DNA from 4 places in the Bacillus mesophilum genome. Region 1 is predicted to be linked to each of the others. Evidence: predicted binding sites of a transcription regulator. Region 1 holds the regulator's gene; each other region holds the start of a gene.

Evidence for each region. The regulator CtsR, encoded in region 1, represses protease genes until heat stress. The targets are predictions, from matches to a motif close to ATGGTCAATAAAGGTCAAACA.
Region 2: the regulator CtsR is predicted to act here: its motif matches at 3,275-3,295, upstream of F7732_RS01190 (ATP-dependent Clp protease ATP-binding subunit).
Region 3: the regulator CtsR is predicted to act here: its motif matches at 3,803-3,823, upstream of clpB (ATP-dependent chaperone ClpB).
Region 4: the regulator CtsR is predicted to act here: its motif matches at 3,133-3,153, upstream of clpP (ATP-dependent Clp endopeptidase proteolytic subunit ClpP).

The regions. Positions count from the first base shown of each region.
Region 1 covers NZ_WBOT01000011.1:69,107-75,056, forward strand. Annotated here, with positions in the region: gene radA (DNA repair protein RadA) at 1-285, opposite strand, end outside; gene clpC (ATP-dependent protease ATP-binding subunit ClpC) at 543-2,996, opposite strand; gene F7732_RS21015 (protein-arginine kinase McsB) at 3,013-4,080, opposite strand; gene F7732_RS21020 (protein-arginine kinase activator protein McsA) at 4,082-4,630, opposite strand; gene F7732_RS21025 (CtsR family transcriptional regulator) at 4,653-5,114, opposite strand; rRNA gene rrf (5S ribosomal RNA) at 5,412-5,526, opposite strand; rRNA gene rrf (5S ribosomal RNA) at 5,837-5,950, opposite strand, start outside.
Region 2 covers NZ_WBOT01000001.1:227,957-233,906, forward strand. Annotated here, with positions in the region: gene F7732_RS01185 (M3 family oligoendopeptidase) at 1-1,034, shown strand, start outside; gene F7732_RS01190 (ATP-dependent Clp protease ATP-binding subunit) at 1,094-3,229, opposite strand; gene F7732_RS01195 (YkvI family membrane protein) at 3,494-4,540, shown strand; gene F7732_RS01200 (hypothetical protein) at 4,627-5,337, opposite strand; gene F7732_RS01205 (CPBP family intramembrane glutamic endopeptidase) at 5,441-5,950, opposite strand, start outside.
Region 3 covers NZ_WBOT01000006.1:15,366-21,315, reverse strand. Annotated here, with positions in the region: gene F7732_RS16865 (carbamoyl phosphate synthase large subunit) at 1-1,574, shown strand, start outside; gene argF (ornithine carbamoyltransferase) at 1,571-2,527, shown strand; gene F7732_RS16855 (undecaprenyl-diphosphate phosphatase) at 2,586-3,389, opposite strand; gene F7732_RS16850 (YjzC family protein) at 3,546-3,731, shown strand; gene clpB (ATP-dependent chaperone ClpB) at 3,835-5,950, shown strand, end outside.
Region 4 covers NZ_WBOT01000003.1:448,901-454,850, reverse strand. Annotated here, with positions in the region: gene F7732_RS11830 (sugar-binding transcriptional regulator) at 1-386, opposite strand, end outside; gene F7732_RS11825 (glutaredoxin family protein) at 595-834, opposite strand; gene rpoN (RNA polymerase factor sigma-54) at 848-2,179, opposite strand; cyclic di-GMP riboswitch class I at 2,345-2,439, shown strand; gene F7732_RS22645 (hypothetical protein) at 2,562-2,759, opposite strand; tRNA gene F7732_RS11815 (tRNA-Arg) at 2,834-2,905, shown strand; gene clpP (ATP-dependent Clp endopeptidase proteolytic subunit ClpP) at 3,240-3,836, shown strand; gene F7732_RS11805 (HPr family phosphocarrier protein) at 3,990-4,247, opposite strand; gene whiA (DNA-binding protein WhiA) at 4,274-5,224, opposite strand; gene F7732_RS11795 (gluconeogenesis factor YvcK family protein) at 5,282-5,950, opposite strand, start outside.

The DNA of each region.
Region 1 (5,950 bases):
AACGAGTGATCCCCTAACAACACCGCCTCCAAGTACTCTATTTAATTCCTGTGATTCTGTCAGTACCCGCGGTTCTGATATCGTTTCAATTGTCGTAATCGGAGTAGCTTTCGAGGCTGTTGCCATTCCCTGAGAGTGAGCAAATGCTCCTCTTCTTGAATTAGCGGGTTTTTCAACTTCCTCCACCATTTTATTCCACTCACCGCAGCCTGGACATTTCCCCATCCATTTTGGTGATTCATATCCGCATTCCTGACACATAAATTTCGTTTTCCGTTTTGCCATTACTTTCCCCTTCTTCCATACTTCTATATATATTTCACAAATATAACAATTATCATTGATTCCAGTTAAATACTTATTGATGATTTATAACTATAACAGACAGACTATGGAAAGAGAACTAAAGAGATAAAAAGATAAACAGGAGGACAAGGAAGGAAGGAAGGACGATCAGATCAGCATCATTATTACTGAAGTCATTAGAAGGATATTACTTATAGAAAAGGTACACGAAAATTCGTTCGTGTACCTCAATAAACTTATGCCTTATTTAAATTTGCAGTCCCGCTAGCTTCAGCTGTCTTAACGGTAAACTCGCCATCTTCGACATCAATGACAACATTTTGACCTGTTAATACAGTTCCTTTTAAAAGCTCTTCAGAAAGACGATCTTCAATATGCTTTTGAATTGCCCGGCGCAATGGTCTTGCTCCATACTCCGGATCATAACCTTCTTCCGCGATTTTTGTCTTAGCCGCTTCAGTAAGATCCAGCTGGATTTCTTGTTCCTGCAGGCGTTTAGTCAATGAATCTGACATGAGCGAAACAATTTCCTGCAGATGTTTCTTTTCTAGTGCGTGGAAAACAATGATTTCATCAATACGGTTCAGGAATTCTGGACGGAATGCTTTTTTCAGCTCCTCCATTACTTTTCCTTTCATATCTTTGTAATCCTGATCTCCCTCTTGAACATTGAAACCTACATACTTGTTGCGTTTTAGAGCTTCTGCTCCAACATTTGAAGTCATGATTAAGACTGTATTACGGAAGTCAACTGTTCTGCCTTTTGAGTCTGTCAGTCTTCCGTCCTCTAATACTTGCAGAAGAATATTAAATACATCTGGGTGTGCTTTTTCAATTTCGTCGAGCAGGACAACAGAGTATGGCTTTCTGCGCACCTTTTCTGTCAGCTGGCCGCCTTCATCATAGCCAACATAACCTGGAGGAGATCCCACTAAACGAGAGGTAGAATGCTTCTCCATGTACTCGGACATATCAATGCGGATCATTGCATCTTCATCGCCGAACATAGCCTCTGCCAGCGCTCTTGCCAATTCTGTTTTCCCTACTCCTGTTGGTCCAAGGAACACAAATGATCCGATTGGACGTTTAGGATCTTTTAATCCTGCACGTGCACGGCGCACAGCCTTAGAGATTGCTTTAACAGCTTCCTCTTGTCCAATGACACGGGAATGAAGAATTTCTTCTAAATTAAGCAATTTTTGCGTTTCTGTTTCTGCCAGCTTAGAAACTGGAATTCCTGTCCAGCTAGCTACAACATGTGCAATATCCTCAACCGTTACTTCGCTATTTTCTTTGCCTTGCTTCTCTTTCCAAGTTTTCTTGGTTTCTTCCAGCTGTTCGCGCAGACGCTGTTCTGTATCACGCAATGATGCTGCTTTTTCAAATTCTTGGCTTTGTACAGCTGCATCCTTTTCTTTGCGGACATCTTCAAGCTTAACTTCAAGTTCCTTTAAGTTTGGAGGAGTCGTATAAGATCTCAATCTTACCTTTGAACCAGCTTCATCAATTAAATCAATTGCCTTATCTGGTAGGAAACGGTCAGAAATATAACGATCCGATAATTTAACTGCAGCTTCAATTGCCTGATCTGAAATGGTTACACGGTGATGCGCCTCATAACGGTCTCTTAATCCTTTCAGGATCTGAACAGATTCATCGGACGTCGGCTCATCAACGGTAATCGGCTGAAAGCGGCGTTCAAGTGCTGCATCCTTTTCAATGTACTTGCGATATTCATCAAGCGTTGTAGCACCAATACATTGCAATTCACCGCGCGCAAGGGACGGCTTTAATATATTTGAAGCATCAATGGCACCTTCTGCACCACCAGCACCAATCAAAGTGTGAAGTTCATCAATGAATAAGATAATGTTTCCGGCCTGGCGAATTTCATCCATTACTTTCTTCAATCTATCTTCAAATTCACCGCGGTATTTTGTTCCCGCAACAACAGTACCCATATCTAGTGTCATAACTCTTTTATCTCGCAGTGTCTCTGGCACTTCATTATTGATAATTTGCTGTGCTAATCCTTCAGCAATTGCTGTTTTACCAACCCCTGGTTCACCAATTAAAACAGGATTGTTTTTTGTACGGCGGCTAAGCACTTCAATGACTCGCTGAATTTCTTTACTGCGCCCAATAACAGGGTCAAGACTTCCTTCTCTTGCAATCGCAGTTAAATCTCTCGCTAATCCATCAAGAGTTGGGGTATTGGCATTTGCTGATGCACCGCCCTGATGGCCTCCAGATTCATTGCTTCCTAAAAGCTGAAGCACTTGCTGTCTCGCTTTATTTAAGCTGACGCCCAGGTTATTTAGTACACGTGCAGCAACACCTTCCCCTTCACGAATTAACCCAAGGAGAATATGTTCTGTCCCTACATAGGAGTGACCCAGCTTTCTTGCTTCATCCATTGATAATTCAATTACTTTTTTCGCTCTTGGCGTATAATGCGGTGATTGTGAGACTTCCTGTCCTCGTCCAATTAAACTCTCTACCTCAGTCTGAATCTTCTCAGAACCAAGTCCTAGAGCATATAATGCCTTTGCCGCAATTCCCTCTCCTTCTCGAACCAAACCGAGCAGGATATGTTCTGTTCCAATATTATTATGTCCAAGGCGGATTGCTTCCTCTTGTGCTAATGCAAGTACCTTTTGCGCTCTTTCAGTAAATCTTCCGAACATCATATGATTATCCTCCCAACTATTTGCTTTCCATTTGTAATCTTTCCCGAATGAGTGTTGCTCTGCGGATATCCCTTTCCTGTGGTCTTAAAGGTCCGCCAGCATATTGCTGTAAAAAGCCAGGCTGAGTCAAAATCATAAGCTCATTTAAAATATTTTCAGATACATTTTCAATGTATCCCATATCAATGCCAAGGCGAACATCAGACAAACAGCGTGCCGCCTCTTTTGATTCAATGATTCTGCAATTCAGGAGAGTCCCATATGAACGGAAAACTCTGTCTTCTAATTGTATGTTAGAAGTCTTTGCTAATGCTTCCCTTGCTGACCTTTCCTGTGAAATTAATTGACTGACAACACTTTTCAAGTCTTCGGCAATATCTTCTTCGGATTTACCTAACGTCATCTGATTTGAAACTTGAAAGATGTTCCCTAATGCTTCGCTGCCTTCCCCATAAATTCCTCTAACGACTAAACCGAGTTGATTAATTGCAGGGATAATTCGATTAATCTGCTGTGTTAATACAAGACCCGGCAAGTGCATCATAACAGAAGCACGAATACCCGTTCCTACATTGGTAGGACAGCTGGTTAGAAAACCAACCTTTTCATTAAAAGCATAATCAATTTCTTCCTCAAGCCAATTGTCAATTGTATTAGCCATCTGCAATGCTTCTAATAACTGAAAACCTGGGTATAGGCATTGAATGCGTATATGATCCTCTTCATTAATCATGATACTAATCTCTTCACTTTCTGATAGCAGGCAAGCACCATGTGTAGAGTTTTCCGCTAAGTGAGGGCTAATTAAATGCTTCTCCATTAATACCCTTTTCTGCAGCGGCTGCAATTCATCCATAAGCAGCAATTCCAAGCGCTTATCTTCTATTTCTCCAGGATGCACTAATCGTTTTTTGACTTGATCAATAACGGCTTCAGCCTCATCCTTCTCAAACAATGTTGGAAATCTATATTGCTTTAGATTCCGAGCAAGCCGAATTCGAGAACTTAAGACTATATCTGAATCCGGTCCCTCCGTACTCATCCAGGAGCTAATCGCCTGGTTAATAAAACGCTCCAACGACAAGTTATTCTCCCTCCTCATGAGCGGATTTCAGCTCTTTTTCTAACTTTCTTATCTCATCTCGTGTTAAGGCAGCTTCTTCAAACTCTTCATTCGCAATAAATTCTTTCATTTTCTGTTTGAGATCTTCGATATTCTTTCGTAAATGAATACTTCCTCCGATTCTGGCGGGAATCTTTCCATTATGTGTTTCGTTCCCGCTATGAAGCCTTCTAAAAATAGGAGGAAGCTGTTCACTAAATGTTTCATAGCATTCCGCACAGCCAAACCTGCCAACCTTAATAAATTGCTTATATGTCATAGAGCAATTAGGGCATTGAATGACCTTTTCATTCTGAAAAGCATTTTGGCTGTTGCCCTGATAAGCTGGCTGTACATTAAGAAGTCCTGCCAAGAGATTATGGATGGAGTAGTTCTGTCCATTGTTGAACATAAACATCTCCCCTTTTTCTGCCGCACATTTTTCACATAGCTGAAATTCTGCTTTTTCGCCATTTACTATTTTCGTAAAGTGCAAGGTAGCTGGTCTTTGATTGCATTCCTGACAAACCATTGGTTCCCCTCCAACCTGCTGTTTATTTATATTTCAAGGTTGTAAGCATTGCTTTTAACATACGTGCTCGAAGTTCATCTCTATAGGGCAGGTCTATATATAGTACCGATCTGTCAATGACACTTAGCATGATTTTCGCTTCCCTTTTTGAGACAATTTCTTCTTCAACAAGTCTGTATATAACATTTTCAGCACTATTCTGGGCTATTCGTGAATCGATTATGGAGATAAGCTGATCAATTAAATGTGCGTAATCATAAGACTGCACCTTCATGATCCTTATATAACCTCCTCCTCCTCTTTTACTTTCCACCATATACCCTTTCTCGATTGTAAACCGAGTATTGATAACATAATTTATTTGAGAAGGTACGCATTGAAACTTGTCTGCAATTTCACTTCTTTTGATCTCAACAATCTCCTGCTCGCTCAAGTTCAAAACTTGTTTCAGGTAGTTTTCAATGATGTCCGATATATTTCTCACCCGGCCACCCCCTATCTGACTTTGACTATATTTGACTTATATTATACATGATCTATGTAATAGGTTGCAACGAACTAGCATTAAACATTTTCCCCTAAATTTTTGTTCTTCAAACCTCGAAAAAGGAAGGAAATGTTTGATTTTATGTTTTAAAGTTAAAGTAGAAATAGAATGAATATACTTCTTCCAATAACTAGACCTTTCGGGCGTTTCGGTCCATTCCTCCAAATCCAACTACAAGATTTAGAATTTCAAATACAAAAAAAGCACATCTAAACAGATGTACTTTTTCATGTTGCCCGGCAGCGTCCTACTCTCACAAGGGGACAGCCCCTAACTACCATTGGCGCTGAGAAGCTTAACTTCCGTGTTCGGGAGGGACGGGTATGACCTTCTCGCTATCATCGTTCGGAAATCGATAAACTTCACATCTCTTCGTCATCTCACTCGTCAAGGTCCTCACGTACCAACTACGTACGTTCCGGCCTTTCCTCAATCGATTCCTCGACCTGTTTGCTTCTCGCTTCCCTCACAGTTTGGCAAAAAGATAAATTAAGCAAACTTACATTCTTAAGACTATACCTTGCGGCATTTTAGGCCCTTTCTCCAATTCCAACTACAAGCACTGACCCTCCCATGTTTCTCGAAGTTAAACAGTCGTCTTCAATTTAGAATTTTAACGACAAAAAAAGCACATCCATATAGATGTGCTTTTCCATGTTGCCCGGCAACGTCCTACTCTCACAAGGGGACAGCCCCTAACTACCATTGGCGCTGAGAAGCTTAACTTCCGTGTTCGGGATGGGAACGGGTGTGACCTTCTCGCTATCGCCACC
Region 2 (5,950 bases), on a different contig from region 1:
ACCGCATGTATCGGACGGATTATAATGCGGAAATGGTAAAGAACTTCCGTGACCAGATCAAGGAATATATTGTACCGCTTGCTACTAAGTTAAAAGAGCGCCAGCGCGAACGAATTGGTGTTGAACAGCTTAAATATTATGATGAGGGATTTGTTTTTAGCACAGGCAATGCTGTTCCCAAAGGTGATCCAGATTGGATTGTGGCCAATGGACAAAAGATGTATGATGAGCTATCAGAAGATACAGGTAAATTCTTTGCTTTTATGAACGAAAACGGTTTAATGGACCTTGTTGCGAAAAAAGGAAAAGCTGGCGGAGGCTATTGTACTTATATTGAAAACTACAAGGCTCCATTTATTTTCTCTAACTTTAATGGAACTTCTGGTGATATAGATGTACTTACACATGAAGCAGGTCACGCATTCCAGGTTTACGAAAGCAGTCATTTTGAAATTCCGGAATATAATTGGCCAACCTTTGAGGCAGCTGAAATTCATTCAATGAGCATGGAGTTTTTTACATGGCCGTGGATGGAGAATTTCTTTAAAGAGGATACAGATAAATATAAGTTTTCACATTTAAGCTCAAGCTTATTGTTCCTGCCATATGGTGTTGCAGTCGATGAATTTCAGCATTGGGTTTACGAAAATTATAAAGCGACACCAGAAGAGCGAAAGCATGCTTGGAGAGAAATTGAGAAGAAGTATCTGCCTCATCGAGATTATGATGGAAATGAATATTTAGAGAACGGCGGTTTCTGGCAGCGTCAGGGTCATATATATAATTCGCCTTTCTATTATATTGATTATACACTCGCACAAATTTGTGCCTTCCAATTCTGGAAACGATCACGAGAAAACCACGAAAAAGCCTGGAAAGATTATTTGCACCTTTGCAAACTGGGCGGAAGCCTTCCATTCACAGGTCTTGTGAAAGAGGCAAACTTAATCTCTCCATTTGAGAATGGCTGTGTTCAATCGGTTGTTAGTGAAATTGATCAATGGCTATCTGCAGTGGACGATAAAGCTTTGTAATAAATGAAAAGAGCAGGCGCTATTTATGGCGCCTGCCCTTATTCGTATTAAAAGAAATACTAAACTTTAATCAAGATTTTATCATTTTCAAGAGCAGCATACAGACGTTTGCAATCTTCCTGGTCAATGATAAAGTCGGCAATGACATCTTCGAGCTGATCTTGGATCACTCTTCTGAGCGGACGTGCCCCAAACTTAGGGTCATAGCCTAATTGTGCCAGCTTCTCTTTCACAGTGTCATCAATTTGTAGTTCTATTTGCTGTTCTTTTAATGAATGAATTAGATCAGCAAGAAGTATTTCAGTTATTTTCAATAAATCTTCAGGCTGTAAGGATTTAAATTCAATAATGCTATCAAAGCGATTTAAAAACTCAGGCTTGAAAAATCCTCCTAAAGAATCTAAAATAGTTGCTTCATTTACAGCTGATTGTGCGCCAAAACCAACCTTTGTTTCTTTATGGCCGACACCAGCGTTACTCGTCATAATAATGACGCTATCCTTGAAGCTGACCGTTCTGCCCTGACTGTCTGTTAATCGTCCATCTTCAAGTATTTGCAGGAACATATGCTGAACATCAGGATGAGCTTTCTCTATTTCATCAAGCAGAATAATACTATACGGATTGCGGCGCACTTTTTCAGTAAGCTGACCAGCTTCCTCATGTCCGACATAGCCTGGAGGTGAACCAATAATTTTAGAAACACTATGTTTTTCCATGAACTCACTCATATCAAGACGAATCATGCTTTCTTTCGTTCCAAAAAGCACTTCAGCAAGTGTTTTAGTCAGTTCTGTTTTCCCAACCCCTGTTGGTCCAACAAATAAGAAAGAGCCAATTGGACGGTTCTTAGGTTTAAGACCAGCACGGCTGCGGCGGATTGCCTTTGCTACTTTCGAGACAGCTTCTTTTTGACCAATAACTTTTTTAGTTAAGTTATGTTCTAGATTTTGCATCTTAGACTTATCATCGTCTAATAGCTGTCCGACTGGAATGCCGGTTTTTTGCTCAATAATTTGCTGGATCAATGACAAATCAACTGTTAACTTTTCAGGATTAGCTGGGTCATTGAGCTTCTTCTCGAGAAGCAGCTCTTCCTCTCGAAGTTTGGCGGCTTCTTCATAATTTTCTTCTTTTAAAACCTGTTCCTTACGAATATGAATTTCTTTTAATTTTGTTTCCAGATCTTCATGTGGCTGGTGTTTTAATTCAAGATTGAGTTTTGATCCAGCCTCGTCCATTAAATCAATGGCTTTATCTGGAAGGAAACGATCCTGGATATAGCGATGTGACAAACGCACACATGCTTCAATGGCTTCTTGGCTAAATGTTACTTCATGATATTCTTCATATTTTGCTTTTAATCCTTGTAAAATCGATACGGCTTCCTCGATGGATGGCTCTTTCACATGAACAGGCTGAAATCTTCGTTCTAAAGCTGCATCCTTTTCAATTGTTCGAAATTCTTTTAAAGTAGTTGCACCAACTAGCTGCAGTTCTCCTCGTGCAAGGGCAGGTTTCAGAATATTGCCGGCATCCATAGAACCTTCTGCAGATCCTGCACCGACTAAGAGGTGGATCTCATCAATGAATAAAATGATATTTTTACGGTGCTGAACCTCTTGAATTAGCTTTTTCATTCTTTCTTCAAACTGTCCTCTAATCCCTGTATTAGAAACAAGAGAAGCAACATCGAGCAAGTAAACCTCTTTACCTTCTAGTTTTTTAGGAATTTCTCCATTAGCGATTTTCAGTGCCAGACCTTCAGCAATGGCAGTTTTCCCGACACCAGGCTCTCCAATTAAAACTGGGTTGTTTTTGGTGCGGCGATTGAGAATTTCTATTACGCGTTTAATTTCTTCATCTCGGCCAATGACCGGATCAATAAGTCCTGCCTTTGCCATATGAGTTAAGTTTCGTCCGAATTGATCAATAAAACCGCTCCTGTTTTGCTGGCGGTTAGCTTTTTGTGTATCAGATATATTTTCATTTTTCTTCATTTGATTAAATAATGAATCTAGAGGCATCCCATTAAATCCCGAAAAATACTGTGATGATGGACCAAAAGCAGGGAGTGCCTTTTGTTTTTCAGCTTCATAACAGCTATGGCATAACTGAAGCTTTGTTTCATTTCCATTTACCCGATACACCATTTGAATGGATGCTGTGTTTTGCTGACATTTTTGACAGTTCATAATAAGTTTCCCCCTTTTGACTTTGACTATCTTTGACTTTATTATAATTTGACCTTTATTGACTTTCAAGTATTTTGATTATGGTATTTATTTCATGCAGTTACTTGGCATTTAATTCAAGCCGCTGCTGCAACTGTTAAGTGACTAGCTCCAGTTTACTAAGATTGTACTTTAAGGGAGAGGAGATATTCATTACATAGGAATAAATGCTCGTCATTGTTTGTCCCTTTCAACATATATTTGAATAGGAGGGGAGAGATACTTGTGAAAACAAATTGGGCTGCTGCCTTTCAAATAGCTGCTGTATATGTAGGAACAGTCGTGGGTGCGGGGTTTGCTACAGGGAGAGAGATTGTTGAATTTTTCTCACGGTTCGGCTTATTTGGCTTAATAGGAATTTTAATGAGCGGATATATTTTTATTTTTATGGGCTCTAAAATGATGCGGATTGCTGCCCGCATCCAAGCAAAATCGTATCAGGAATTAAACGAATACCTGTTTGGCAGAGTATTAGGTTCATTTTTAAATGTTTTTATGCTAATCATGTTATTAGGTGTATGTGCAGTTATGCTATCAGGAGCAGGTGCTGTATTTGAAGAACAGCTCGGTATATCCAAGAATATCGGTGTCCTGATCACGATTGCCATTTCATTGCTGACCATTATCTGTGGGATTAAAGGGTTATTCGCCATTAATATACTCGTGGTACCGATGATGATTGCTTTTAGCTTTTTGATGATGTTATTTTCCATGCAGCTTCCTGACTTTTGGGAGAAACTAGTATACATTCCGTATACGGATGACGGCTGGAAGGCTGTCATTTCTCCTTTCTCATATACAGCTCTAAATTTAGCGCTTGCTCAAGCAGTACTAGTTCCTGTAGCTTCTGATATTAAAGATGATAGCAGTATTAAGTGGGGAGGCATTTTAGGAGGTGGGGCACTAACGTTAATTCTTCTATCCAGTCATGCTGCCTTGGTCATGCTTCCTGATTTAGAATCTTATAATATTCCGATGGCAGTTGTGATGAAAACATTGGCAGCTTCGTTTTATTGGATTTTTGTATTTGTTATTTATGGAGAAATTCTAACATCTGTTGTTGGAAATGCTTTTGGCTTGGAGAGACAAATTAGGCAATATATCAATGTGCCGGCGATCATAACTGTCTCTTTTATTTTTATTATCAGTTATCTTGCAAGTATGATTAATTATGGGACGTTACTTTCATATATGTATCCATTGTTTGGATATGTGAGCCTTGGTTTTATTATTGTTTTATGGATGAAACCCTTCCGTGGAGATCAATCATAAAGGGAGCTAAGAGAGAGAAAGGAAAAGGTCACATCCAAGCAGGATATGACCTTTTTGCCTTATTAATAAATGTTAACAAGCTAATATTAATCTTCCATGATTGTTGCAGCCATTTTTAAAAAGGCATCTTGATGCTGAGCACCAGTTTTTGAGAAAATCGAAATTTTAAAGTCAGCTTGATCATTGTGAACAATATAAGCTGAAACAGCATCTTCACCATTGTCTGCTGCAAAGCCTTTTGCGTTTTGGAAGGCATCTTCTTGAGGCGGCTCTACTGATTGTACATCTTCACTGACAGCTTCAAGCTGTGCAATTGTATTTTCCTCCAGCATAGCTTCATCCTGGCCTTCAGGAATAAGCTCAATTCTCATAAAATGTAGATCATCTTCTTTAAAATAAAGCACATCTTTATTTGGCTCTTCACCTGTTAACTCAAACTCAGGCAATACATATAGGGAATAGTCCATGTTCTCGCTTTTTGTAAGAAATGCAGTTTCTTCTTTCATTTCTCCATCTTGTTCAAATTGAAGATTTTGTTCCATTACTCGAATGGTTTGTTCATTTTCGTTTGCTTGGTCACTGTCATTTTCGCTTGAATCCTCTGCAGGTTCATCTGCATCTGATTCATCAGATGCATCATCGCCTTGTGTGCTATCTGTATGGTCCTGATGTTCTTCTGTTTCCGTATTCGTTTCTGCTGCACTATTGTCAGGTTCTTCTGCCTGATCTGCCGTGCCGCAGCCTGCAAGTAATAAAGCAAACAATAGACTCATGAATAGAAGCTTTAATGGTTTCATTTGTTGTAAGTCCTCCTAATGTAGTAATTATATGTTCTACTAAATATGACGTTTTTTTTGTTGTAAGGTTACAAAAAAAGATATTTTGCAGAAAATCATTAATCTATACGAGTGGAAATAATAAAAATAAAAATACATCAAATATTAAATGTGAGACAATGAGCATTGGAATACTGCGTTTCCAAACATATAAAAATCCCCAAAACAAGCCGCCAATTAATGCTGCTAGAGGTAGAATAATTTCACCAGAATAGAGAGAAACAGAAGCATAAAGCAGCGATGCTATTAGAATACTGGGAAAAACTCCGGCAAAGCGCATTAGCCTTTTTTGAACAAAACCTCTCCAAAATAGTTCCTCACCAGGAATGATAATAAGCAGCATAATAATATAGTGCCAAAGGTTGTCTGGCGAAAAATCACGATAAAGCCGAGCGGCACTTTTTTCAATAGGCAGCCCAATTAGCTGCATTAAATGGAAGCCTGTCCAGAAAACAGCAAACAATAGGATACCAGACAAAATTCCATAGAAAAGATATGTCCAAAAGGGCTCCTCATCTTCAACATCTTCATTTAAGATCGCATAGCTGATTAAGAAAAGCATAGTGGCTGAAAA
Region 3 (5,950 bases), on a different contig from region 1:
AACTCGGTGTTTTACCTGTTTATAAAATGGTTGATACATGTGCGGCTGAATTTGAAGCACAATCCAATTACTTTTATTCAAGCTATTATGGAGAAAATGAACAAACCTTTAGCGATAAACCTAAGGTGCTTATTATTGGGAGCGGTCCTATTCGGATCGGACAGGGAATCGAATTTGATTATTGCTCCGTTCAAGGTGTTTATGCGTTAAAAGATGCCGGAATTGAAACCATCATGATTAATAATAATCCGGAAACAGTGAGTACCGACTATACGACTGCTGATCGCTTATATTTTGAACCGCTTATTTTAGAAGATGTTCTTAATGTAATAGAAGCTGAACAGATTGAACAAGTTATTGTTCAGCTAGGAGGGCAGACTGCATTGAACTTGGCGGAACAGCTTGAAGACTATGGGGTGACATTACTAGGCACAAGCTCAAAAGAAATTGCAAAATTAGAAGACCGGGACTTATTTTACCAGCTGCTCGATGAATTACAGATCCCTCATATTGACGGAGATGTGGTCCATTCAAAAGCAGAGCTGGATACTGCTATAGATAAGATTGGTTTCCCTGTCCTGCTTCGTCCTTCATATGTAATCGGCGGAAAAGGGATGGAGTTAATCAGAGATGAGGTTAGCTATAAAAACTACTTGCATTCTAAACGGATTGTCTATCCAGTTTTAGTGGATCGTTTCCTTGAAGCAAAGGAAGCAGAGCTTGATCTAGCAGCTGATGGAGTACATATCCATGTACCAGCGATCATGGAGCATATTGAACATACAGGTGTTCATTCAGGCGATAGTATGTCTTTGCTGCCTCCGCAAACCTTGTCTTTAGCAGTACAGGAAAAGATGCTTACTTACGCAAAACAGATTGTCCAAAAACTGAATTACAAAGGCTTAATGAACATTCAGTATATTATAGACGGAGAACAGGTGTATCTGCTGGAGGTAAACCCGCGTGCAAGCCGGACAGTGCCAATTGTCAGCAAAGTAACAGGAGTTCCAATTGTACAAATTGCGACAAAAATATTGCTTGGGAAATATGTCATGAAACAAGATCAATTTCCTGCGCGCCAATTTCCCTTTGTATGTGTTAAATATCCTGTATTTTCTAATTATGCGTTAAAAGGATTGGATAGTTTTGTTGGCCCGGAAATGAAATCAACTGGTGAAGGGATTGCCTTAGCTTCTGACATCACAGAGGCATTAAGAAAGGCATTTGAATCCAGTTTAAAACCTGGATTTGAAAAAGTGATCATTTCTGCTGATGTTTCCGTAATACAAGAATTTGCGGATGAATGCAGTAGTTACGGTGTAAAAATAGTTCCTGCAAATGCTTTTGATTGGAGTCAGGATAAAGCTATAGCATTGTATAATCCCTACCAAGGCAATCATGCTGCGGCTGAGAGGGAGCTTGCTGTAAAGAACCGATTGATTACGTTCTCAAAGAAAGAATCACTGGAAGCTTTTTTACAGGCGTTAAAAAATACAGAGTGGGAAGTAACGAGTATGAATGAATGGCTGCTGAGAAGCGGATTAAAAGTAAGTGAAGGAGTGAATGTATCATGACAGGTCTTATAGCAGATGAAATCAATTTAAATATGAAAGGCAAAGATTTTTTAACACTGGCAGATTACAGCACAGAGGAAATTAAAGGTCTTCTATTGAAAGCAAAGCAATTAAAGCAAGGTATCTCTTCGGGGGAAGACCCCACGCCTTTAAAGGGTAAAATACTCGGAATGATTTTTGAGAAATCATCAACGCGCACGAGAGTATCTTTTGAAGCAGGGATGCTGCAATTAGGCGGGCATGCTCTCTATTTAAACAGCAGCGATCTACAGATAGGCAGAGGAGAGAGTGTTGCTGATACTGCAAAGGTGCTATCGAGCTACCTTGATGGTATTATGATCCGCACTTTCTCACATGAATTAATCCAAGAACTGGCAGAACATGCAACTATTCCTGTGATAAATGGGTTAACAGATCTTTACCATCCGTGCCAGGCACTTGCCGATATGTTAACAATCCTTGAAGAGAAGGGAAGTCTGAAAGGAATCAAGCTTGTTTATGTCGGTGATGGAAATAATGTTGCACATTCTTTATTAATCGCATCTGCTAAATTAGGGCTAAATATGACTATTGCTTGTCCTAAAGGCTACGAACCGCAACAGACTGTATTACAGCTGGCCAAGGAATTTGCACAGAAGAGTGGGGCAGAGATTGCTGTAAACTACGATGTTGAGGAGAGTGTGAAAAATGCAGATGTCATTTATACGGATGTCTGGACTAGTATGGGACAGGAAGCAGAAAACGAGAAGCGATTAATGATTTTTAAAGATTATCAGGTAAATGAAGAACTAATGGCATTAGCCAAGCAGGATTCATTATTCCTTCATTGTCTGCCGGCTCATAGAGGTGAAGAAGTCACAGCAGCAGTTATTGATGGTCCAAACTCTTCAGTATTTAATCAGGCAGCTAATCGTCTGCATGTTCAGAAAGCACTTTTATCAGAACTATTATAACCTTATTGATAAAAAATGCTCATTTCCATTATAGGGAAATGAGCATTTTTTGGTCTAATCAGGAAAATACTAATACGAGTGTTCCAGCGATAAAACAGTAAAAAGCAAAGATCTTCAGATTGCCTCGAGCCATAATGCCCATAAACCATTTTAAAGAGAAGTAAGAAGCGATTAATGAAGAAATAAACGCTATAGCATATGGAATGGCAAGGGTCGAAATATCCGGATCGTTCAGCATGTCACTAAAACCTAAAATTGCACTCCCAACACTAACAGGAATATACATTAAAAAGGAAAAACGCAAGGCAGTTTCCTGCTTCATGCCTAATCCCATTGCGGCTACAATTGTAGCTCCTGATCTGCTTATACCAGGAATTAATGCCACTGTTTGAGCAAGACCAACAATAATTGCGTCTTTTAAAGTAATCGTAGCATCATTTTTCTTACCACGAAGGTTTCTGATGATCCACAGAGCAACACCTGTAATCAGTAAGGTAATCCCCACGGTTTTAATATTGCCTGTTAAATAATCTCCAAAGAGAACTCCAATAACCCCAGCAGGGATCGTAGCTACAACTAAATAAATTATAAAACGAAAGTCCGCTTCTGCCTTTTGATCCTTTGTTCTTAAATAAAGGAGACCATTTTTGACAAGCCTATATATGTCTTCTCTGTAAATGATAAGGACAGCAATTAATGAGGCAGTATTAACAAGTATTGCAAAACTCATTCCTTTAATATCTAAATCAAAAAAATAAGCAGCTATTTCAACATGTCCGCTTGATGAAACAGGAATTGGCTCGGTTAAGCCCTGAAGTAATCCTAAGAACAAATATTTAAGCAAAGTAATAAAGTCAGTCACACTATTATCCTCCAGTATTAAGATGACACCATTTCATTAAACAATAAAAACAGTATATAAGTAAAGCAATAGCTTGAAGTTCAATGGAAATAATTTAACTAAATTGAATGAGATGTAAAGGCAATACTAATAAAGACTTATTTGAATAAGGGGGTTATTCTTTTGGGACAAAATCGACAATTTAAAGCAGGTCAGGCAGCACCTAACAATGGGATCTATATAGAAGTCGGCGAAACTGGAAGCAATGTCAACAATCCGCAAATGATCAAACTAAAAGCGGGTGATCATTTTCCTGAAAACTCAAATCATAACCGGATATGGACATACAAACGCAAACCTTAAAACACAGCAAAAGCCATTCAATGAAAAGTTGAATGGCTTTACATATGTAAAAAATGGGATATAATAAAATAAAGGTCAATAATGGTCAAAGGGGGATGTGCGAATGGATATGAATTCAATGACACAGCATGTTCGGGAAGGATTAATAAATGCGCAAAACTTAGCTGTTCGTAAAGAACATCAGGAAGTTGATGATTTGCATCTGCTTTATTCACTTATTGTAAAAACAGAAGGATTAACTTCATCAATCTTAAAAGCAGCATCCATTAATGCAGATCAGCTGATCCATAGTATTGAAAATCAGCTTCAAACAAAACCACAAGTTTCCGGCAGCGGAATTAAGGCAGGAACTTTATATATTACAAATACACTGCAACAAGTATTAGCAGAAGCAGAAAACCTTATGAGAACGTGGCAGGACGAGTATTTATCTGCTGAACATTTTTTGTTAGCACTATTAAAAGTGAAGAAATCGGAAGCAGGGAAACTGCTGAGAGAATCAATTAAAGAAGAAGGTAAATTAGAGGGGATCATTAAACAATTAAGGGGGAATCAGCGCGTGACCTCGGAAAATCCAGAAACAACATATGATGTGCTGAAAAAATATGGAAGAGACCTTGTCGAAGAGGTAAGAGCAGGTAAGGTGGATCCAGTCATTGGCCGTGATCAGGAAATACGCAATGTTATCCGGATATTATCACGCAAAACCAAAAACAACCCGGTACTAATTGGTGAACCGGGTGTCGGTAAAACAGCAGTTGTTGAAGGACTTGCACAGCGGATTGTCAGAAAAGATGTTCCAGAAGGTTTAAAAGATAAAACGATTTTTTCACTTGATATGAGCTCTTTAATTGCAGGAGCAAAGTTTAGAGGAGAGTTTGAAGAAAGGCTAAAAGCGGTATTAAATGAAGTGAAAAATAGCGATGGGAAAATACTGCTGTTTATCGATGAATTACACACCATCGTTGGTGCGGGAAAAACAGAAGGTGCTATGGATGCCGGAAACATGCTAAAGCCCATGCTTGCCCGAGGAGAACTGCATTGTATAGGGGCAACCACTTTGGATGAGCATCGCAAGTATATTGAGAAAGATCCAGCACTTGAACGGAGGTTTCAGCAAGTTTTAGTACAAGAGCCTAATGTGGAAGATACAATCTCCATTTTAAGAGGGCTAAAGGAACGGTTTGAAATTCATCATGGAGTAAATATTCATGACCGTTCTCTAATTGCTGCTGCCACCCTATCTGACCGCTATATTACAGATCGATTTTTGCCAGATAAGGCGATTGATTTAGTGGATGAAGCATGTGCGATGATCCGTACGGAAATGGATTCGATGCCAACTGAGCTAGATGAGGTAACAAGAAGAGTCATGCAGCTGGAAATTGAAGAAGCAGCACTCCAAAAGGAGAAAGATACTGTAAGTAAAGAACGGCTTGTTATCCTACAAGAAGAACTTTCTGCTTTAAAAGAAAAAGCAAAAAGCATGCAGACAAAATGGCTGCTCGAAAAAGAAGGAATTCAACGATTACAGGAGAAAAGAGAACAATTAGAAAAGCATCGCCGTGACCTGGAAGATGCGGAAAATAAATACGATTTAAACCGCGCTGCTGAATTAAGACATGGGAAAATACCAATGCTGGAAAAAGAATTGAAGATGCTTGAGAAGGAAGTTAATGAAGGACAATCAGATAAGCTGGTCCGGGAAGAAGTAACAGAGGAAGAAATTGCGGGGATCGTCGCCAGATGGACAGGCATCCCTGTTGCAAAGCTAGTAGAAGGTGAACGTGAGAAGCTGCTTCGGCTGGAGGAGATCTTACAAGAAAGAGTCATTGGCCAAAATGAGGCAGTTCAGCTTGTGTCTGATGCAGTAATTAGAGCACGTGCTGGTATTAAGGATCCACATCGTCCAATTGGTTCTTTCTTATTTCTGGGACCAACAGGAGTAGGCAAAACAGAGCTGGCCAAAGCACTGGCACAAGTGTTATTTGACAGTGAAGATCAAATGGTTCGTATTGATATGTCGGAATATATGGAAAAACATTCAGTGTCAAGATTAGTTGGTGCTCCTCCAGGGTATGTTGGCTATGAAGAAGGCGGACAGCTTACTGAAGCAGTGAGACGAAAACCATATTCGGTCATCTTATTAGATGAAATTGAAAAAGCACATCCTGAAGTTTTTAATATTTTACTTCAAGTGTTAGATGATGGACGAATTA
Region 4 (5,950 bases), on a different contig from region 1:
CTGCCAAGTTCATTTTTAACCCAAGGAGCTTCGTCCGCGTTTCCGGAAACGATAATGGCTCTTTGAATGCCCAATTTATCGGCCAGCTGCTGTTCCATTTTCACTATACCCGAAATTTCTCTCATTATGCTGCGAAGTTCGACAAGTAATTTCCGACCATCTTCCGTAACGCTCATTCCTAAGCTGGCAACGGTAATCAAGTCCTGTGTTTTCAGGAAATCTACTTCACTGCGAAGTACTCGTTCAGTAAGCCCAAGACTCACTGCCAAGCTCCTTCTGCCCACAGGCTGCATTTGGTTTATGTACTCAAGAATGTGGTAGCGTTTCTGCATAACAGCAAGCAAATCTGGCAATAATTTTTTCTGGATATCAATTAGTGAGTACATCTCGCAGCTCCTTACAATCACCTGTTGGTCAATTTTAGTCCCGCATAGACATATTATGTCCCACCGACTGAAAAAAAAATCACGCTTGCTACAATTTGAATTTTAGCAAGAATGATTCTTGAATGCAACTAATATTGTCTTATTTTCTAGCCTATTTTTTAAAAATAACGTTTGTTCCAATTTTTGTTATAGCAGTTATAGCCTCTGTCTATTTAATTAGAGCTTCCTCTACTGTAAAACGATCCACTTGGCCATACTGAATCTCTTCTCCATCGACATAGACAACTGGAATCATTAAGCCGTATCGTTCTGTCAGCTCATCACTATTATCAATATCATATTCAATATATTGAAAGTTGAATTTTTCTTTTAATTCGATAATGATTTGTTTCGCTTTATCGCATAGCGGACATTTGTTTCGAGTGTATAAGGTTAACGTCTTATTCATAAGCAGTCTCCTTTCAATCATATCTCTTTCGTTTAGAAGAGGACGGAATCCCAAGCTGTTCGCGATATTTAGCTGCTGTCCTTCGGGAAATAACAAAGCCAGCCTCTGTTTTCAGCAAATTGGCAATCTCCTGATCTGAAAGTGGTTTTTGTTTATTTTCTGAGGAGATGAGCTTGTGAATCGCCGCTTTCGCCTCTTTAGATGAAGCATCAGCATTGCCTGCCGTCTTAATCATACTGACAAAAAAGCTACGCAGTTCAAATGTTCCAAACGGAGTCTGCATATATTTGCCTCTAACCGCCCTGCTCACCGTTGATTCATGGATTTCAAGTTCATCCGCAATTTCCTTCATCGTCATAGGCTTTAAAAAAGCTGATCCTTTTAGAAAGAATTGAGGCTGGCGCTCTGCGATCTTTCTTGTAACTTTTAAGATCGTTTCTTTCCTTTGTTCGATTGAGCGTTTGATCCATTGGTAATCCTGCTGCCGGTTCTGCAGGTAACGACCCACCTGCTGATCACCTGCACTATGAAGTTTCTTTGCATATCCTTCATTATAGGAAATACTAGGTACATTTTCATCATATAGCTGGATGTGAAGGCCGTTTTGTTCTGTATACACGATGACATCAGGTATGATATATGCTGGCTTTTCGGAAGCAAAGCTTGCTCCCGGTTTAGGATTTAACGTCTGCACGAGATCATAGACTGCTTGAATCTCTTTTACATCTGCTTTGATTTCCCTCGCTAACTGTTTCCATTTTTTATCTGCAAACAATTGAAAGTGCTGACGGATAATTTCTTCAGCCATTTCGTTGACTGGCACCAGACGCTCCAGCTGCAATAATAAACATTCCTGCAAACTGCGTGCACCAATCCCTGCCGGTTCTAAGTGCTGCAAGAGATCGAGCTGCTCTCGCACAGTTTCTCCATCAGCATCATAAAGCTCGGCAACCTGCGGCAAATTAATATTATATAAGTAACCGTTTTCATCAAGACTGTATATAAAATGAAGAATGATTTTTTTTTCCAGTTCTGTCAGATTGGCTGGAAGCTGCTGAATCAGATAATCATCCAATTGCTGAACATTTACAGCAAGCTGTTCAATCCATTTCTCTTTATCTTGATTTTGTTTAAGCTTTGATTTTTTAATTCGCTGTGCACGGGGATCCATTGTTTTCACAAAATTTGAGTTTAGCTCCATCAGGGGATTTTCCAGAGCCTTCTCTTCCAAAAAAGCAGTGAGCTCCTGGGAATTAAATTGCAATAGCTCAATAGACTGCTTTAACTCCTGGGTCATCGCTAACTTCAAGGTTTGCTGCTGCCATAAACCTGCTTTTAAATCCATTCTGCTTCCCCCTTCATTCCTATTTTACAGGAAGAAGCCCTATAATTGTATGGATAATTACTGACAGAGAAAAAGACCCAGAGAAACCGTTTCCAAAAAAACTCTATATTTCTATTTTGTTACAAATCAAAATTTTACAATGATTTATCTTTCATTTTATGGTATTATTCCATTGGGCAAATTTTACGAAAGTAAAAGACGCAAAGCCACGGGCCTAAAGTATGTGCTTGTACACATGCCATGGCAGCCGGGTTGCATATAAGTCGATCATTCCTTTTTAATTTGCCTAATACTGCTTTAAGAAGGGTGAACAATGATTTTTCCAACAGTACTCAGCAAGGACAAAGAAATTAGACACGTCGTCAAGGACCAGCACACATGCTTATGCGGACACAAGTACAATGTCTTTACGACTTTCACCAAGAACGATTTCAAGAAGATTCAGTTCAGAAAGAATGAAGTTATCACCTGTCCAGCATGCCGATCCATCATTGAATGATGGACCGGCATTTTTGATTTCTGCCCCTCTCTCTCGAAGCAATTTCAGCAAACTCATAGACATGCTAAAAGAATGTTGCAATGTTGTTCATATTATCCTATAATTAGTATTCGTAACGCTTAAGGAATTTGAGTGTTTACAGTACTTGATAATCTGCCCTCGTGGTGCAACGGATAGCACGTAAGATTCCGGTTCTTGAGATGGGGGTTCGATTCCCTCCGAGGGTGTATGAAAAGGCCATTGCTGAATAAAGCAATGGCCTTTTCTTGTTTAGAAGGATCGTTCTATTTTCTTCTTTACTCCTCTGAAAACAGGCAAGCAATTTTTTATTTTCCCACAAGGTGTTAAAAATATACAGGTTGGGTAAAATATAAAGTGGAATGTTCACAAAAAGTATTTAGAAATAGGTCAATCAAAATCTGTCGAACGATTTCGCTTTCCTAAAGGTGCGATTCTTTTGACCTTTATTGACCATTAGTGTATGATGAAACTACATAAAAATGGTGTATGTCTTACAGAATTAAGTCTGCACTATCCCTTAATTTTAAAGGAGGAATTAGAATGAATTTAATCCCTACAGTTATCGAACAAACAAACCGCGGGGAACGTGCTTATGATATTTACTCCCGCCTTTTAAAAGACCGTATTATTATGCTTGGCAGTGCAATCGATGATAATGTTGCCAACTCCATTGTAGCTCAATTGCTATTCTTAGAGGCTGAAAATCCTGAAAAAGATATTACATTATACATCAACTCTCCAGGCGGAAGCATCACGGCTGGCATGGCGATTTACGATACTATGCAATACATCAAGCCAAGCGTTTCTACGATCTGCACAGGTATGGCTGCTTCAATGGGTGCCTTCCTTCTTGCTGCCGGTGAAAAAGGAAAACGCTTCGCACTTCCAAATAGTGAAGTGATGATTCACCAGCCACTTGGAGGTGCTCAAGGTCAGGCAACTGAAATTGAAATTGCTGCAAAACGTATTCTTTTCCTTCGCGAAAAATTAAATACGATTCTTGCAGAGCGCACTGGACAGCCGCTTGAAGTGATTGCAAAGGATACAGACCGCGATAACTTTATGACAGCTGAAAGAGCATTAGAGTACGGCTTAATTGACAAAATCATTTCCCGCAATCCAAACGAAGCAAAATAATGGTTCAGAGTGAGGCACTAACATGTGCCTCACTTTTTTGTTCATGAAATTAGATTCAAAAAATTAGCAGCTGGACAAAATCTACTCCTCAGCTTCTAGTTCGCAAAATCTCCCACGAAAAAGGACACACTCCTAAGAATGTGCCCTTTCTTTCTATTGTTCTTGCTGAATGTATTTAGCCAATTGCTCTAGCGCTTCTTGTTCATCACTGCCGCTAGCCATTAATGTAATTGTGGCACCCGTGCTGACAGCCAGGCTCATCAAGCCCATTATACTTTTCGCGTTTACCTTTTTTCCATCTCGCTCCAGAAAAATATCAGCTGAAAAACGATTTGCTTCTTGAACGAATAATGCCGCTGGCCGTGCCTGTAAACCTGTTTTTAATTTTACCTCAACCTGTTTTTCCACCATAAAAAAATCAATCCTCCTATTGCTCGCTACTGGGGGATTGTAATATCACCCGCTTTTAGCTTTTCTGCAATTTCATCAATTTTACGAAGTCGGTGATTAATGCCTGATTTGCTGATATTTCCGCCAGACACCATTTCCCCAAGCTCTTTTAGTGTTACATCCTGATAAGCTACACGCAGTTCTGCAATTTCCCGTAATTTATCTGGAAGGATTTGCAGCCCTACCGTTTGTTCAATATATTTTATGTTTTCGACTTGGCGCAGTGCTGCACCAATCGTTTTGTTCAAGTTCGCAGTTTCACAATTTACAAGACGGTTAACCGAGTTTCGCATATCACGGACAATCCTGATATCCTCAAACCGCAGCAAAGCAGCATGAGCGCCAACAATATTTAAGAATTCGGTTATTTTTTCTGCTTCTTTTAAATACGTAATAAAGCCTTTTTTTCGTTCCAGTGTTTTACTGTTTAAGCCAAATGTGTTCATAAGCTCGCATAATGCATCATTGTGTTCCTTATATAAAGAGGCAATTTCAAGGTGATACGACGATGTTTCCGGATTGTTGACAGAGCCTCCGGCAAGAAAAGCTCCGCGAAGGTAAGAACGCTTACAGCATTTCTTTTTAACAAGCTCCTGGGCGATATCATGTGTAAAAACAAAGCCCTCACTTAAGATCTTCAAATCATCCAGGATTGTACTTGCCCCTTCAGCAAGACGGACAATATAGACATTGTTTTTCTTTAATCTCATTTTTTTACGAACAAGTAGCTCTACCTGTACACTATAATTCTTTTTAATTAGCGTATAGATTCTTCTGGCAATCGCTGCATTTTCCGTTTGTATGTCAACAACCAATTTACGATTGGAAAAGGATAAAGAACCATTCATCCGGATTAAGGCAGAGAGTTCAGATATACTGCAGCAGTCCTTTGTTTCAATATTGGTCAGTTCTTTTTTTGTTTCTGAAGCGAAAGACATTCCTCCACCCCCTACCTGGCACAATGTTTTAGATTAAAAACATTGGCACTGTATATACTACGCTTCAAAACGCTTTTTGGTTTCAGCTAAAAGCAAATGATAAAGAATATCTGCCACTTCCTGTGTATCATGGCGGATGATTCCGCCTTCATAGCTGACGATCTCACCTGGTATTACCTCAAGTCCTAACTCATGAAGCCGATCTACATCGTAAAAAACAGGCTTCGCCATTTCTTCAATATATTTTTCCTGCACGTGTGCAGGTATATTCTCCTTGTTAACGAGAATGGTATTCATAAATGCTGAATTCATATGATCATATATGGCTTTAACATGATCACTTGCCGTGTAATTATGAGTTTCACCAGCCTGAGTCATCAAATTGCATATATAGACTTTTTTTGCTCGTGAACGGCGTACCTCATTGCCTAGCTTCGGCACAAGCAGATTAGGCAGGATGCTTGTATATAGACTGCCTGGACCAATAATAATCATGTCAGCCTGTCTTATAGCATGGACCGTTTCAGGTAAAGGCTGGATTTGTTCAGGCTCAAGAAAAACCCGCTTAATTCTCTTTCCAGAGTACGGTATTTTGGACTCACCCGACACAATTGTGCCGTCCTCCATCTCCGCTTTCAAAATGACACTCTGATTAGCCGCCGGAAGCACTTTGCCTCGTACATTTAAAACTTTGCTCATCTCTTGAATGGCATGAACAAAATTCCC